Regions from separate parts of the Rhizobium sp. CNPSo 3670 genome, predicted to be linked through region 4. Evidence: predicted binding sites of a transcription regulator. Region 4 holds the regulator's gene; each other region holds the start of a gene.
What was found. Region 4 encodes PhoB, which activates phosphate uptake and scavenging genes when phosphate is short. Its sites were predicted from a motif close to TGTCATNNANCTGTCAT; they were not measured.

Region 1 (4,210 bases), on a different contig from region 4:
GGCGCGGCGCGGACGGGTCCTGGATTCCGGCCTTCTCGCGCCAGGAACTGACGCAGGCGGTTCACGACAATCTTCGCAACCTCGGCCTCGAGGTGCTTGATGTCGTCAACCTCCGGATCGCATTTGACCTGCATAGCCCGGCCGAAGGCTCGATAGAAGCACCCCTGACGGTTCTGGCTGATCTCCAGCGGCAAGGTCTGATCCGTCACATAGGTTTAAGCAACGCCACATCGAAACAGGTCGCCGAAGGCCGCGGGATCACCGAGATCGTCTGTGTGCAAAACCAGTACAATCTGGCGCATCGGAACGACGACCGGCTCATCGACGAGCTCGCCCGTCAGGGCACCGCCTATGTGCCGTTCTTCCCGCTTGGCGGCTTCACGCCGCTGCAATCGTCTACACTCTCCAATGTCGGCGCACGCCTGAGCGCCACGCCGATGCAGGTGGCGCTCGCCTGGCTGTTGCGCCGCGCAGCCAATATCCTGTTGATCCCCGGCACGTCGTCGCTCGGACATCTCAGGGAGAATCTCGCTGCTGCCGGATTGGTGCTGCCGGATGATGCCGACGAGGAGCTGAACCATATGGCTGACATCGCGGCCTGACGTCCGCGGCGGTGCAATCGTTAGGCCGTGTTCTAGCGCGGCGTAACGAGCTTGCCGGACGTGCTGGCGCAATCTGTCGGTCGGCCGCACCTTGTTGGCTGCGCCAACCGGCCGGTAAACGGCTTCCGTGTCAGAAGCTCATAAGTCACCAAGGCCGCTGACATCGCCAGAAAAACCACGACTGTCAAAGGATAATTGGCACTGGCGTTCGGATCGGCAAGCTTGGGAAGGCCGATAACACTGCCGGCCGCCAGAATCGCCGAGAGCACAACCTCCTGAACGATTAATCTCCAAAAGCCGGTCATGACCAACCTCCCGTCATCTCCGTATTATCGGCCGAAGGACGCTCAGTCTTTATACCTCACGATGCAGCCGCTGGGAAACACGCGTTGACCGCACGGTCCAGTGACCATGCGGTCTCGGTTTCAACGCTTCGGCAGCCGACTTGTTGCGGCTATGCTTTCAATAGCGCTCGGGCACATACATATCAGCCGGAACCGGCGCCCTGATGTAGTCGGCATGGCGGATACGATCCGGCAGCTGAATCTCAGGCTTCGGCACATCCTCGTAGGGAATCTGATCAAGAAGATGGGCGATGCAGTTCAGCCGCGCCCGTTTCTTGTCGACGGCCTGCACCACCCACCAGGGCGCCTCCTTGGTGTGTGTGCGCGCCAGCATTTCTTCCTTGGCCTTGGTATATTCCTCCCAGTGGATGCGGCTTTCCATGTCCATCGGCGAAAGCTTCCACTGCTTCAGCGGATCGTGGATGCGCATCTTGAAGCGGAATTCCTGTTCCTCGTCGGTGATCGAGAACCAGTATTTGATCAGCACGATGCCGGAACGGACGAGCATCCGTTCGAATTCCGGCACCGAGCGGAAGAACTCCTCGAGTTCGTCAGGGGTGCAGAAGCCCATCACGCGCTCGACGCCGGCGCGGTTGTACCAGCTGCGGTCGAAGAGCACGATCTCGCCGGCGGTGGGAAGATGCGGGACATAACGCTGGAAATACCATTGATGGCGTTCCCGTTCGGTCGGAGCGGGCAGTGCCACGGTTCGGCAGACTCGCGGGTTGAGCCTTTGGGTCACCCGCTTGATCGCGCCACCCTTGCCGGCCGAATCCCGGCCTTCGAAAAGCACGACGACCTTCAGCTTCTTGTACTGAACCCAATCCTGCAGCCGAACCAGTTCGTGCTGCAGCCGGAAAAGCTCGCGGAAATAGATCTTCCGATCGAGCGTCTGCTCCGCCGGTTCCGTCATTCCTTCGACGACCAGATCGTCCAGCCGGTCTTCCTCCAGCTGCATTTCCAGCTCCTCATCGAAGCTGTCGGCGATTTCGGCCTTTATCCGGCTGAGCTGGTCCTGATGTGTTTTAGACATGGGCTTTCCCTTCCTGCCCAGTTGACAGGAGCATGTCACTGCAAAGTTAGTGTGACGGTTGGATAACCCACAGCTCGTTCACTTGTTCGCCTCTTTCGCCACTCCACATGCCGGCGAACTTTTTAGACGCCGCCTACACGAGATGGAGGCGGCCTAGAGCAGTCCCGTTCGGTAATGGTCGACAAGGTTGCGGCAAGCGCGGATCGTCAGCGCCATGACGGTGAGCGTCGTGCCAGCGATGCCGCTGCCCGGAAAGGCGCTGGCGTCGGTGACGATGAGGTTCGGAGCATCCCACAGTTGATTGTAGGGATTGAGCACCGAAGTTTCCAGGCTTTCGCCCATGCGTGCACCGCCGGTTTCATGAATTGCTGCGCCCATGCACATGGTCTTGCGGAACCATGTGCGGAACATGAAGCGGCTGAAGGCATCGGCGTCGGGAAAGGCGCCTCTGCCCATCTCCTTGAGGCCGGTGGGCGATCCGATGAATTCAAGATCGCCGCCGACCTCTTTGACCATGGCGATCAACGTCTCCTCCTGCCGGCGGAGCAGCCGCCGCTCCTCCTCCTGCATGACGCAGCGAATGTGTGGCACCGGAATGTTCCAGGCGTCCTTGCGCTTGCGATCGAGGGTGATGCGGTTGTCGGCATAGGGCAGCATGCGGCCGAAGCCGAAGAAGGCGAGACGCGCATCGGCCTCCTCTGAAACCGGCGCCCTGCCGATGCTGCCCTGGTAGTCGAAATCGCCGCGGGCGGCGTCACCCTCGTCGAAACGCGGGATGAAGATGCCACCCGACGGATTGTAGAAGGGATCGACAGGAGCGGAATCGTCAACGGCCCAACCCTTCGCCTTGGGAAAGGAGCCAAAGGCAAGGCATGGAAGCTGATCCATGAAATAGCGCCCGAGCGCGCCCGAGCTGTTTCCGAGCCCGTCAGGATGTCTTGCCGATACCGAGTTCAGCAGCAGCCGCACGCTCTCGATCGGCGAGGCCGCAAGCACGATTGTCGCGGCGCGAGCCGTCGAAACCTTACCCGTGTTGCGATCGATGAATTCCGCACCGGTGGCGCGGCCGGTTTTTTCGTCGGTGGTGATGCGACGCACGACGGCGTCATAACGGACCGTCAGCCGGCCGGTCGCCTTTGCGTCCCGCAGCGGTCGCGGCATGCGTTCGGCGTCCGGCGCTATATAGCGCCAGGAGATGACGCGCCGGTCCGGCCAGCGGCTTTCTACAGCCTGCTTGAATATCTGCTCGGCGGGCGTGAGGCTTGCCGGCTTCGCATAGACGCCGTCCGGCAAGGTCGGCACATCGTCCTTGTTGCCGTAGAGCTCGAGATAGGCCTCGACTTCGTCATAGAAGGGCGCAAGCTCGTCATAGGAGATCGGCCAGTCCACGCCCTTTCCGGTGCGCGATCGGATCTTGAAATCATCGTCGGTCCAGCGCAGCAGCACGCGGCCGAAACTGTGCAGGCGCCCGCCGCCCTGGCGGCCGCGGATCCAGAGAAAGGGCTCGTTCTTCGGCGTCGTATAGGGGTTCTTGCGATCGTTGACGAAGAAGTGGCTGAAGCGCTCGGTAAAGAAGGCCGCCCGCGCCTGGATCGGCTGGCCCTTCAGGGTGGCGCGCGCACGCTCCCATATATTGATGCTGCTTGCCGGCGCCTTCTTGCGTGCCGGGTCGAAATCCCTGGGGCCGACGGCCGGCCCAGCCTCGAGCAGCAGCACCGACAGGCCCTTGGCCGTCAGCTCTTTGACCGCGAAGGAACCCGCCGCGCCGGAGCCGATCACCAGCGCATCATAAACCATCTCAGACATGTCTTTTCAAATCCTGTCCTGGAGCAATTCCTCAATGCAGCGCAAAGCACATCCGAAATTGCGGGAAAGCAGAGGAATGGCGCGTCAAAGCCGCGATCCATCGGCAGCGAAGAGTGACGCCTTGGTGATATCAAGGCCCGGAGCCATGGCATCGCCGGGCTTGAAGTCGACGTCGCCCATGAAACGAAGGGAGAGACTGTGCTCCGCCCAGTCGAACCAGACGACGGCATCCGAACCCATCGGCTCGACGACGGAAACACGGCCAGCAATCGTGGGAAGCCCGCTTGCCGCCCCGTCGAGCACAAGGTGCTCAGGGCGAAAGCCTAACGTAACAGGTCCTTCCACGGCCGTGCGGAAGGCATAGTCGGTGAGGTCGACGGCTAGGCCGTTGCTTCTGAAGACGGGTGCTCCGCCGCCGCGCTCGA
Region 2 (4,210 bases), on a different contig from region 4:
TCGCCGAGATACGGCGTTCGATCGCCATGCCAGCCGTGTCGAGCGGTCTGGAATAACCGAAGCGCGGCAGCGTCGTGCGGTAAGCGCGCAGCAGGAAGATCGCCTCGATCATGTCGCCGCGCGATTGACGGACGGCCAGCGCTGCGAGAGTCCGGTCGAAAAGCGAGGCCTCGGCCATGACGCGGTCGACGGCGAGGGCGAGTTGTTCGACGATCTGGTCGATGCCGATCGCTGGCAGCGACCGGTCACCGCGGCGACGGTCGGCGAGCAGACGGTGGGCATTGGCAATGGCGGCCTCGCCACCCTTGACGGCAACATACATGAGCTCAGATCTCCGTTGCTGTGATCTTGGTGGTGCGAGGCAGGCAGACAAAGCGCTTGCCCGATGTCAGCACGATGTCGATGCCGCGCGGAAAAAGCGCGCGGTTCTCGGTCCAGAGCCGCAGGAATGTCTCCGGCAGGCCGGCCGGCGCGATCTCGGTCACGTTTTGGATGCCGGGGCCGATCAGCGCCAGCCTGCGTCCGCCTTCGAGGTCGGGAAGCTCGATGACGACAGTCGTCGAGCGGTCGGGATATTCCTGCGTGCCTGACGCAAACAGGCCGAAGGAGCAAAGTGCAGTGCCCGCCTCGATGAAGGCAAAGCGCGCATCCGCCTTTTCGGCGGTCAGCGGGGCGCCGGTGTGGAAGCCGAGCCAGTCCGGCATAGCGGCTTTCGCCAGTCCCGAGGTCAGCCAGACTGGTGTGTCATGGTCGCAAAGAGTGAGCGCGATCGTGCCGGCGGCAACACCGAGCGGCGCCGGCGGGTCGATCTCGGGCTCAACGGTCTGGACGGTGCCGGGGCGGGCCATGCCGTCCATCAGCATCTTGAAGACGCTCTGCGCGTGGAAAACCGGATCGGTAAAGCCACCGGTAAAAACTTCTGTCGTCAGACCCATCAGTTGTCCCCCCGCACCACGGTGAAGAAGTCGACGCGGGTTGCCGCCGTCTCATCCGCCTTGCGACGTTCGGTGGTGGCGATCCTTTCCTCGATCGGCAAAAGCAGCGCCTGTTCGACGAAATCTCTGGTCGCCTCTTCCTGCCAGAGCGCGTCGAAGATCGCCGCAAGACGGGCCTTCTCCCGGTCGGTGCCGAGCGCCTGCGCATGACCGATGGAGCCGGACTCGAGCCGCACCGTTGCGCGCGTCACCGTCACCTCGCCGAGATTAAAGGGAGCTCCGCCGCCGCCGACGCGGCCGCGCACCATCACCAGTCCCGTCTCCGGTCCGCGCACCGGATAAGTCACGGGCTTTTGCGGCAACGCGTCCCAGGCCGCCTGGAGTTCGCTCCGTTCCGCACGCGCCAGCAGATCGGCGGCGCGTTTGCGCTCCAAGACCGTCTGTGAGGCGGCGTCTGTCTTGTCCGCTGATATCATCGCTGCTCTTCCTCGAAATGTCCATTGATATAGACAACCATACAAGCTATACCTAGCCTTAAATCGGTGTCGTGACAAGCGTGTGACATTGTGAGCAGGGCAGGGCGGAATGGCAGGACTGAAGCAGGTGCAGAGGCAGACGGGTGTGGCGCTGTGGCGTCAGATCGCCGATCGGATTCGCGAGGCGATCGGCAACGGAGCCTATGACGAAACCGGAATGGTGCCGCCGGAAATGGTGCTGGCGCTGCAATTCGGCGTCAACCGCCATACGGTTCGCAGTGCGCTGGCTGCGCTGGCGCAGGAGGGAATCGTGCGTGCTGTGCAAGGTCGCGGCACGCTGATCGAGCGCAAGGAGCGGCTGAATTTCCCGATCACCCGGCGCACGCGTTTCACCGCCGGCATCGGCGATCAGGCGCGCGAGATGCGCGGCCTTCTGCTCGATGAGGCGCAGGAGGAGGCGAGCGCCGACGTTGCCCGTTGGCTGGGCCTGAAACAGGGTGAGCAAGTGATCCGGCTGGAAACATTGCGCCATGCCGACAGGCGGCCGGTTTCAAAGGCGACGAGCTGGTTTCCCGCCGAACGTTTCGCCGGGATCGGTGAGTCCTACCGCAAGCACGAATCGATCACCAAGGCTTTCGCCGAGCTCGGCCTCGGGGACTACGTCCGGGCGACGACCGAGATAACAGCCGCCCATGCTGCGACAGCCGACCTTGCAGATCTGGAACTCACTCCCGGCGCGATCCTGCTGATCGCCAAGGCGATGAACACCGATCTCGACGGCGTGCCGGTGCAATATTCGATAAGCCGCTTCGCAGCCGACCGAGTGCAGTTCACGATCGAGAACTGAGGCCAGGAATTGAGACAAGGCGCGCCGACCCGTTCGGTGGCACGCCTCACAGAATTCAGTGTGCGCCGGACATATCGCCCAGCACTTCTTTGGAGGCGACGGTGGAATCCGCGTTCAGCTTGTAAACCATGGGAACGCCGGTCGCGAGGTTGAGGGCGAGCACGCCTTCTTTGGTCAGCTTGTCGAGCACCATGACCAGCGAACGCAGCGAATTGCCGTGTGCGGCCACCAGCACCTTTTCGCCGCGCAGCACGCGCGGCAGGATCTCGGTGAGATAGTAGGGCCAGACGCGGGCGCCGGTATCGCGCAGGCTTTCACCGCCGGGCGGCGGCACGTCGTAGGAACGGCGCCAGATATGCACCTGTTCCTCGCCCCATTTGGCGCGCGCATCGTCCTTGTTGAGGCCGGAGAGATCGCCGTAGTCGCGCTCGTTCAGCGCCTGGTCGCGGATGGTTTCGAGATCGGGCTGGCCGACCTTGTCGAGGATGAGCTTCAGCGTGTGCTGCGCGCGCACCAGCGCCGAGGTATAGGCGACGTCGAACTTGATCCCGTATTCGGCAAGCGCAGCGCCGCCGTCCTTGGCTTCCTGGACGCCAAGTTCCGTCAGGTCAGGGTCCTTCCAGCCGGTGAAGAGATTCTTCAGGTTCCAGTCGCTCTGGCCGTGGCGAACGAGGACGAGGGTACCGCTCATGAATATGCCTCCGTAGTATCCTTATTGGGAAGAAAGCCCGAGCACGTCGAGCATGGAATAGAGACCCGGCTTATTGTCGCGCGCCCAGAGCGCGGCTTTGATGGCGCCGCGCGCGAAGATAGAACGGTCGGCCGCGCTGTGCGACAGGGTGACGATTTCGCCTTCTCCGGCGAAAAGCACGGAATGCTCGCCTATGACCGAGCCGCCCCGCAGCGTCGCAAAACCGATCGTGCCCGCCTCGCGGGCGCCGGTATGGCCGTCGCGCACCCTGACCGATTTCGAAGCGAGGTCGATGTTGCGCCCCTTGGCCGCGGCCTCGCCGAGGAGGAGGGCGGTGCCGGAAGGCGCGTCCACCTTGTGCTTGTGGTGCATTTCCAGGATCTCGATATCCCAGTCGGCGGGCTCGAGCGCCCGCGCGGCCTGCCGGGTCAGCACGCTCAGCAGATTGACGCCGAGGCTCATATTGCCCGACTTGACGATGCGGGCATGGCGGGCCGCGGCGGCGATATTCGCGTTGTCCTCGCTCGAGCAGCCCGTCGTACCGACAACATGAACGATGCGGGCCTGAGCGGCGAGACCGGAAAACTCCACCGTGGCGGCAGGCGCGGTGAAGTCGACTACGCCTTCGGCATGAAGGAAGGCCTGGAGCGGGTCGTCGCCGATGATGACGCCGGTCGGCCCGAGTCCGGCAATCTCACCGGCATCCTTGCCGACGAATGGGGAGCCGGCGCGCTCGATCGCGGCATGCAGCGTCACGCCTTCGATCGAATGAATCAGCCGGATCAGCGTCTGCCCCATGCGTCCAGCTGCGCCGACCACCACCAGTTTCATCGCAGCATCGCTCATGTCAGTCTCGCCATGTTAGTATGAATCCGAGGCCGAGGGCCTCTGCAGGTTGTTGAGGCGAGCGTAAAGACCGTCGCTGACCTTCGCAAGCGTCTCATGATTGCCCTCCTCGACGACCCGGCCCTGCTGCATGACGACGATCTTGTCGGCGCGCACCACGGTCGAAAGTCGATGGGCAATGACAACGACGGTGCGTCCGGTCATCGCCTCGTCGAGCGCCTTCTGCACGGCGGCCTCGGATTCGGTGTCGAGGGCGGAGGTCGCTTCGTCGAGCAGCAGGATCGGCGCGTTGCGCACCAAAGCGCGGGCGATCGAAAGCCGCTGGCGTTGGCCGCCCGAAAGCGTCACGCCGTTTTCGCCGACAGGGGTATCGTAGCCCTGCGGCTGCGCTGAGATGAAGTCATGCGCATAGGCC
Region 3 (4,210 bases), on a different contig from region 4:
TCGGCGCGCCGCGATCCCATCGCTTCGACGCTTGCCAGCCTCTACGAACGTGTCCGCCGCCGCCCGAAGCGGATCGTCTTTGCCGAGGCCGAGGAAGAACAGGTGCTGCGCGCCGCCATGTCCTACGCCAACCAGCAGCTCGGCACCGCCATCCTGCTCGGCCGCGAGGATCTGATCCGGGCGACGGCGGAGCGCGCCGGCATCGACCTCAACCGGCCCGGCTTCGAAATCGTCAATGCCCGCATCTCCACCCGGGTCGAAGCCTATATCGATTACCTCTATGCCCGGCTGCAGCGGCGCGGTTACCTCCACCGCGATGCCCAGCGCCTGATCCACAACGACCGTAACCACTTCGCCGCCACGATGGTGGCGCTCGGCGACGCCGACGGCATGGTGACGGGCATCACCCGCAACTACTCCACCGCGCTCGAGGATGTGCGCCGCTGCATCGACGAGAAGCCCGGCCACCGCGTCATCGGCGTGTCGCTGGCGCTCTGCCGCGGCCGCACGGTCTTCGTCGCCGACACGGCGGTGCATGACATGCCGACCGCCGAAGAGCTTGCCGATATCGCCGAAGAGGCTGCCGGTCTCGCACGGCGCATGGGGTATCAGCCGCGCGTCGCCATGCTTGCCTATTCCACCTTCGGCCATCCCTCCGGCGAACGCTCCGAGCGGGTGCGCGAAGCGGTCAAGATCCTCGACCGGCGCCGCGTCGATTTCGAATATGACGGCGAGATGGCTGCCGATGTGGCGCTGAACCGCAAGGTGATGGAGCAATATCCCTTCTGCCGGCTCTCCGGCCCCGCCAACGTCCTCGTCATGCCGGCCTTCCACTCGGCCTCTATCTCGACAAAGATGCTGCAGGAACTCGGCGGCTCCACCGTCATCGGCCCGATCCTCGTCGGCCTCGACAAGCCGGTGCAAATCACTTCGATGGGCGCCAAGGACAGCGATATCGTCAACATGGCGGCGATCGCCGCCTATGGCGGGTCATAAGGCCATCTGCCCGCACAGCGAGATATTCAGTGACCAGGGAGATCGGCGAGATCAGCCCCTCATCCGCCTGCCGGCACCTTCTCCCCGCTTGCGGGGCGAAGGGGATATGCCGCGAACTCTCCGCCCCATCCACGGCTCGTGCGGCAAGTCCCCTCTCCCCGTCAGAACGGCGAGAGGGTTAGGGTGAGGGGCAGCACTGGCAATCTCCGCTTCGCCTGACTGCAATCAGCTTGCGAAGCGACCGGCGTCGGCGCCGTAGTAGTTCAGGTAGCGGTCGGAAATGCTGGAGATCGGCAGCACGATCAGCACGTCTGTCGTGTTGAAGGCATGATCGATGACGGCGCTGGAGCCGACCATTGCGCCGAGTCTGAGGTAGCCCTTGATCAGCGGCGGCAGGGCCATCAGCGCCCGCTTCGGGTTGACGGCCTCGGCCGGCATCAGATCCATGTTGCGGGCGAGATGCGGCAGTGCGCCGATGGCCCATTCGTCTTTCGCCAGCACATTGTGGTAGAGGAAGGACAGCGCCAGTGCGTGGCTTTCGAGATAGACGCCGGGGAACGAGGCGCAGCCGAACATGGCGCTCATGCCGTGCTTCAATGCATAAGCCCAGTTGCCCTGCCAGAGAAGCTCAACGGTGCGTTTGGTGCGGTATTCCGGCAGCACGCAGGAACGTCCGAGTTCCATGAAACGCTTGTCCGGATGCCTGGCGAGGAGGCTCTCGATTTCGAATTCGGAAGCCGAATAAAAACCGCCATTGGCGATCGCGACATCCTGGCGCAGCAGCCGGTAGGTGCCGACGATCTGATCTTCTGGATCACCTTCGAGCGAGCGGTCGAGAACGAGAAGATGGTCGCAGACAGCGTCATAGGCATCGAAATCGCGTTCGCGCCGCATGGCTTCCGGCGGCAGCTGCGCCTTCATTTCTTTGACGAATACGCGGTAGCGCACGGCCTGGGCCGCATCGATCTCGCGTGCCGTGCGGGCAAGGCGGGTTTCGAGATTGCCGATCCGGCCGAGGATGTCGCCGTCTTGCTGCGCAGCCGTCGACGGCCGTGCAGCCTCCGCGGTAACGTCACAATTCAGGATGTCGATGGAGGACATGGCGATTCTCCCGTTGCCGGCTTATCGACGCCATAAAACACTTCTGTGCGACAGGAAAGTGACATATTGAATTTCCCGGCGCAAGCAGCCTGCGCAGTCAATTCAGCGACCTACCGCGCTTCTGCCCTTCGGGCGGAAAGGGCGGCGACCGCCTGAACTTCCGTCAGCAGCCGCACCGGATCGACCGGCTTTACCATGACGCGGTTGGCGCCATTGAGCAAGACCTGGCGACGCGACTCGTCGCTCTTGTCGGCGGTGAGCACGATCACCGGCACCGGGTCAAGATCGAGCCGCCTTTCGTGGCCGCGCAGCCGCCCCAGCATGTCGATGCCGTTGCCGCCGGGCATCGACAGATCGCTGATGATGATGTCTGGCCGCGCGCTCGCCTCGCCGAGCGCGCAATCGAGGAGTGTGTCGAAATCCTCGACATGGTGCACCTTGTGTCCTCCCTTTTCCAGGACGACGCGCACCAGCATCGCATTGATCGGATCGTCCTCACCGAGCAGGATGTGCAGGCCGTGTGCGGCAACCACGGTCTCGGCCATCGGCGGGCCGAAACCCGGCTGGTTGTCGTTCAGCGCGTCGCGCTTCTCCATGCCGCGCATGCGTCCGCGCAGCACATCGATCAGCGACTGTTCGCGCAGAGGCCGGATGAGCCAGGCATCGAACAGGTCGAGCGGATGGGCGCTGCGCTCTTCGGGATTGACGAGCAGGACCTTGCGCAGGCCAAGGGCAGCGATTTCGGCGCGATCGGCGAGATGCGCTGAAAATTCCGCCGACATGCGATGATCGACGATAATATCGGTCGGCCGGCGGCTGCCGCTTGCCATTCCGAGCAGCTTCGCGCGCGCAGCCTCGCCGCTGTCGACAAGATGGCAGGTGCCGCCGAGCGCGGTGATCGTTTCGGCAATGGCGGAGCGGGCAGCCCCTGCCGGCGCCAGCAGCACGACGCTGTTGCCGGCAAGCAGCGTGTTTCGCCGCTCGGAGCGCTCGCTGTCGAGTTCAATGGGGAAGCGTATGGTGAATGTGCTGCCTTTGCCCTTTTCGCTGGTGACCGTCAAGGCGCCGTCGAATTCGCGCATGATGCGGGCGGAGATGGCAAGGCCGAGCCCGGTGCCGCCGCTCTTGTCGGCAACGTTTCCACCTTGTTCGAATTCGCCGAAGACGCGCGCCAGCTCCTCCGCCGTCATGCCCGGACCGGTGTCGGTGACGGTGATCAGCAGGTTGCCGGCATCGAGCGATACGCGGATGAAAACGCCGCCGGCCTGGGTGAATTTGACAGCATTGCCGATGACGTTGAACAGAACCTGGCGCAGCCGCGCCGCATCGAAGCTCATTTTCTCCGGAACGTCTGACGACACGGTGGCGCCGATCTCGATCCCCTTTTCATGCGCCCGGTGGGCGAGCATTTCGACGACGCTTTCCAGAAGCTTCCGCAGCGATTCCGAGCGCGGGTGAAGCTCGAAACGGCCGACTTCAATGGTGGAAAAATCGAGCAGATCCTCTACAAGCTGCGTCAAGGCGTGGCCGGATTGGCGGATGTTGGCGAGATAATTCTGCTGTTCCTGCGTCAGCCGCGTTTCCGCGAGCAGGTGCGTCATGCCGAGAATGCCGGAAAGCGGCGTGCGCACCTCGTGGCTGACGGTTGCAAGCAGTCGGGATTTCGCGGCGCTGTTATACTCGGCTTTCTGGCGGGCCGACTCGCGGCTCTGCGCGACGAGCCGCTCCTCCGTCACATCACGGGCAACACTCTGCAGCAGCAGGTGGCCGCTGCCCGGATCGCGGGTGACGACGTCGCGCCACAGGAAAATACGCTGGCCTTCCGGCGTCGATATCTCGACGTCGTAGCAGTGCGGGATCGGGCCGGGACGGAAGGCAATCCCGATCTCTTCGCAGGTCCGCCCTTCCGGGCGCAGCCGGCCGGTCAGACGGCGAAAGGTGTCGTTGGCCGAGATGATGCGACGGTCCATGGCACGGGTGAGGGTGATGTCGCCGAGCACGTCATGCACCTCGGCGAAGAGCTTCGCACCATCATCGCCGTTCGGAGCGGATCGACCGACGGGCTGCCTGTTTCTCTGCCGGCGTACCATCAGGACGGCGTAACAGGCGATGA
Region 4 (4,210 bases):
CGGCCTTCATGCCGGAGGCAGCCTCGGCCGTGGCAAGGCAGGCGCCGAGCGGGAAACCGCCGCCGATGCCCTTGGCAACGGCCATGATATCGGGCGTGATGCCGGACCATTCATGGGCGAAGAGCTTGCCGGTGCGGCCGACGCCGGTCTGGACCTCGTCGAGGATCAGCAGCAGGCCGTTTTCGTCGCAGATCCGGCGAAGCGCCTTCATGAATTCGCCGGTGGCGGGACGCACGCCGCCCTCGCCTTGCACCGGCTCGATCAGGATTGCGGCCGTCGCATCGGTAATGGCGGCGCGGACGGCCTCGATGTCGCCGAACGGCACCTGATCGAAACCCGGCGCCTTGGGGCCGAAACCTTCGAGATATTTCTCCTGACCGCCGGCAGCAATCGTCGCGAGCGTGCGCCCATGGAAGGCACCCTCGAAGGTGATGATATGGAAGCGCTCGGGATGGCCCTTGGAAAACTGGTAGCGGCGCGCGGTCTTGATGGCGCATTCGAGCGCCTCGGCGCCCGAATTGGTGAAGAACACCTTATCGGCGAAGGTAGCGTCCGTCAGCCGCTTGGCGAGGCGCTCCTGGCCGGGGATCTCATAGATGTTTGAGAGGTGCCAGACCTTGTCGGCCTGCTCCTTCAGCGCCGCGACCACATGCGAGTTGCCATGGCCGACGGAGGTGACGGCGACGCCGGCGCCGAAATCGAGATAACGCTCGCCGCTCTCGGTGATCAGCCATACGCCCTCGCCTCGCTCGAACCGCAGCGGGGCGCGAGAATAGGTGTCATAAAGCGGCGCGGCTTCAGCCATGGCGCGGGTCTCCCGTTCAATGTTGTCTTGCACGGACTCCGGCTAACAAAACCAGGTCCAAAAAATCAAAAATGCCGCCTTTCGGCGGCGAGCGGTACTATTTCCTTTTCGCGCTGCATTGTCAACAAAACTGGCGCCTTAGCCTATGCAGCAAGGTTGTGCAGCGGCACTTTCGGCCTTCAACAGGCATTATTGCAGAAATGCCACGCAGAGGCAGCAAGTTGGGGAAAACTTGAAATTCGATTCATCCGGATTCCCGCGACTCTTGTCACGGAGTCAGCCTCACACTAGGTTAAAGTTCAATTACTAGACTGCATGCGGCGGAACTAGTCACCAAAATTGATCAAGCGTTTCTTGTTTCGGAGGCTTCCGGGACAACGGTGAGGGATTCTGCCATCACCAACGCAAAAGGTGGAGACAGGGCATGAACTGGACAGACGAGCGGGTCGAGAAACTCAAGAAGCTTTGGGCCGAAGGACTGAGCGCCAGCCAGATTGCTGCGCAGCTTGGCGGCGTCAGCCGAAACGCCGTTATCGGCAAGGTGCACAGGCTCAGCCTTCCCGGCCGCGCCAAGGCCGGCGGCACGGCCACCGCGGCGCGCACGCCGAAGCGCCAGACATCCGCGCCGCGCGCGCCGAACTACGCCTCCCGGATCACCACCCGCACCGTGACCCGTCAACAGGGCGCAACGATGCTGAAGGAAGAGATCGAGGTCGATGCCGTCGAGGAAATGGAGTATGTGCCGGCCGGCAATGTGGTCGTGCCGATTTCTCGCCGCCTCGGCCTGACGGAGCTCACCGAACGCACCTGCAAATGGCCGGTCGGCGACCCGCTCAAGGAAGATTTCCATTTCTGCGGCTGCGAGTCCCCCGACAATTCGCCCTATTGCAGCTATCATCAGAAGCTTGCCTATCAGCCGATCAACGAAAGGCGCCGGGCGGCGGCACGGGTCAGCTGAGCGGGGGCTGTATCGCTGAGCATGTGAAACGGGCCGAGTGGCCCGTTTTTTTATTCGATTGGGGAGGTGACCTTTGCGTATAGCAACCAAGCCAACCCCACACTCCGTCATCCCAGGGCTTGACCCTGGGAGCCACAGCCAAGCACTCGGCTTCAATTGTTTCCCAGCAGTTGGATGCCATCAGCTCTTCACGCCGTGCCAGCCGCATGGATCCCAGGGTCAAGCCCTGGGATGACGGAGGAGAGGTTGGTGCCGAGACGCATAAGCCTCGCCGGCGCAATGACGCTGGCGACGAAGCGGCTGCGATCGACGACGGCAAGGGGGGCCTCACAAGCCGTACTGCCGTGCGTTTGGCGGGAACGCCCACCCCACACACTCCCTCAGCCTCAGGCTTCCATCGAATAACCCGCGCCACGGACGGTGCGGATGACGTCCTGCATGTTGGAGAAGTTCAGCGCCTTGCGCAGGCGGCCGACATGGACGTCGACGGTTCGTTCGTCGACATAGATGTCGTGGCCCCAGACGCCGTCGAGCAGCTGCGAGCGGGAAAAGACCCGGCCCGGCGACGACATCAGGAATTCCAGCAGGCGGAATTCGGTCGGGCCGAGGCGGACTTCGCGGCTCTTGCGGTGGACGCGATGGGTTTCGCGGTCGAGCTCGATATCGCCGCATTTCAGCACCGAGGACAGCACCTCGGGGCGGGCACGGCGCAGCATCGCCTTGACGCGGGCGACGAGTTCGGGGGTCGAGAAGGGCTTGACGACATAATCGTCGGCGCCGGTGGACAGTCCGCGCACACGCTCGCTCTCCTCGCCGCGCGCCGTCAGCATGATGATCGGCAGTCGCTCGGTTTCCGGCCGCATGCGCAGGCGCCGGCAGAGTTCGATGCCGGAGACGCCGGGCAGCATCCAGTCGAGGATGAGCAGGTCGGGCGTGCGCTCCTGAAGCCTAATTTCGGCCTCGTCGCCGCGCAGGATGGTATCGACCTCGAAGCCTTCGGCTTCGAGATTATAGCGAAGGAGCACGCTGAGGGCTTCCTCGTCTTCAACAACTGCGACTCTCGGGATCATGCGTGTCCGTCTCCTCGCGCACAAGCCTTAAACTGGGGGTTTAAGCAGGCGTCCTGCGCAAATTCAGAAATTGGCTGCGACCTCTTTGCGCGCCCCGAACGGGCGCGCACGCAATCTTGGAAGGATTATTCCGTCGCGGCGCCGACGGTGTTGGCGCTGTCATCCTTTGGGCGATCGCCTTCCGGCTGGGCGCCTGTTGCCATGTAGTAGATCGTCTCGGCGATGTTGGTGGCATGGTCGCCGATGCGCTCGATGTTCTTGGCGCAGAAGAGCAGATGCGTGCAGCTCGTGATGTTGCGCGGATCTTCCATCATGTAGGTCAAGAGCTCGCGGAACAGCGAGGTGTACATGGCGTCGATCTCGTTGTCGCGTTCGCGGATGGCGGTCGCCTTGTCGGCAGCGCGTGTCGTATAGACGTCGAGCACTTCCTTGAGCTGGACAAGCGCCAGCTCGGAGAGATGCTCGAGACCGCGGGCGAGCTTGCGGGGCACGCCGGTGCTCTGCACGGCGATGACGCGCTTGGCGGTGTTCTTGCCAAGGTCGCCGACGCGTTCGAGATCGGCGGCGATGCGGATCGAACCCATGATTTCGCGCAGGTCCGCCGCCATCGGCTGACGGCGGGCGATGGTGACGATCGCCTTGTCGCCGATTTCGCGCTCGGTGTGATCGAGGATCACGTCGTCTGAGATGACCTTCTGCGCCAGCGCGGTATCGCCGTTGACCAGCGCCCGGACGGATTCGGCGACCATCTGTTCGGCCAGGCCGCCCATTTCGGAAATCCGCCTGGAAAGGAACTTCAGATCATCATCATAGGCAGAATAAATATGTGTCGATGCCATGGGGCTTTGTCCTCGAATAAGGGGAAGGCTTCGGATGGCCGTGATCAGCCGAAGCGACCCATGATGTAGTCCTGGGTACGGGGATCGTCCGGATTGGTGAACATCTTGTCGGTGTCGTTCTCCTCGACAAGATTGCCGAGGTGGAACATGGCGGTGCGCTGCGAGACGCGCGCGGCCTGCTGCATGGAGTGGGTGACGATGACGATCGTATAGTTTTCGCGCAGTTCGTGGATCAGCTCCTCGACCTTGGCGGTGGCGATCGGGTCAAGGGCCGAGCAGGGCTCGTCCATCAGGATGACTTCCGGGCTGACGGCAACGGCGCGGGCAATGCACAGGCGCTGCTGCTGACCGCCGGAGAGGCCCGTGCCGGATTCGTGCACGCGGTCCTTGACCTCGTTCCAGAGGCCGGCGCGCTGCAGGCTGCTCTCAACGATCTGGTCGAGATCGGCCTTCGACTTGGCGAGACCGTGGATGCGGGGGCCGTAGGAGACGTTTTCATAGATCGACTTCGGGAACGGGTTCGGCTTCTGGAAAACCA

Region 1: ppk2 (polyphosphate kinase 2) is a predicted target of PhoB. The motif match lies at 2,031-2,047, and genes of this name have one in related genera.
Region 2: phnF (phosphonate metabolism transcriptional regulator PhnF) is a predicted target of PhoB. The motif match lies at 1,483-1,499, and genes of this name have one in related genera.
Region 3: olsB (l-ornithine N(alpha)-acyltransferase) is a predicted target of PhoB. The motif match lies at 2,145-2,161, and genes of this name have one in related genera.

What each region holds. Positions count from the first base shown of each region.
Region 1 is NZ_JBXSOL010000009.1:139,730-143,939, forward strand. It holds gene AC13QO_RS11880 (aldo/keto reductase family oxidoreductase) at 1-602, shown strand, start outside; gene AC13QO_RS11885 (hypothetical protein) at 635-907, opposite strand; gene ppk2 (polyphosphate kinase 2) at 1,065-1,979, opposite strand; gene AC13QO_RS11895 (GMC oxidoreductase) at 2,133-3,785, opposite strand; gene AC13QO_RS11900 (ABC transporter ATP-binding protein) at 3,870-4,210, opposite strand, start outside.
Region 2 is NZ_JBXSOL010000001.1:251,593-255,802, reverse strand. It holds gene AC13QO_RS01310 (carbon-phosphorus lyase complex subunit) at 1-322, opposite strand, end outside; gene phnH (phosphonate C-P lyase system protein PhnH) at 327-935, opposite strand; gene phnG (phosphonate C-P lyase system protein PhnG) at 935-1,411, opposite strand; gene phnF (phosphonate metabolism transcriptional regulator PhnF) at 1,521-2,258, shown strand; gene AC13QO_RS01290 (2,3-bisphosphoglycerate-dependent phosphoglycerate mutase) at 2,314-2,949, opposite strand; gene dapB (4-hydroxy-tetrahydrodipicolinate reductase) at 2,971-3,795, opposite strand; gene AC13QO_RS01280 (ABC transporter ATP-binding protein) at 3,811-4,210, opposite strand, start outside.
Region 3 is NZ_JBXSOL010000001.1:42,177-46,386, reverse strand. It holds gene AC13QO_RS00245 (NADP-dependent malic enzyme) at 1-996, shown strand, start outside; gene olsB (l-ornithine N(alpha)-acyltransferase) at 1,222-2,097, opposite strand; gene AC13QO_RS00235 (hybrid sensor histidine kinase/response regulator) at 2,208-4,210, opposite strand, start outside.
Region 4 is NZ_JBXSOL010000008.1:223,746-227,955, forward strand. It holds gene AC13QO_RS11120 (aspartate aminotransferase family protein) at 1-805, opposite strand, end outside; gene AC13QO_RS11125 (GcrA family cell cycle regulator) at 1,230-1,763, shown strand; gene phoB (phosphate regulon transcriptional regulator PhoB) at 2,150-2,833, opposite strand; gene phoU (phosphate signaling complex protein PhoU) at 2,959-3,672, opposite strand; gene pstB (phosphate ABC transporter ATP-binding protein PstB) at 3,717-4,210, opposite strand, start outside.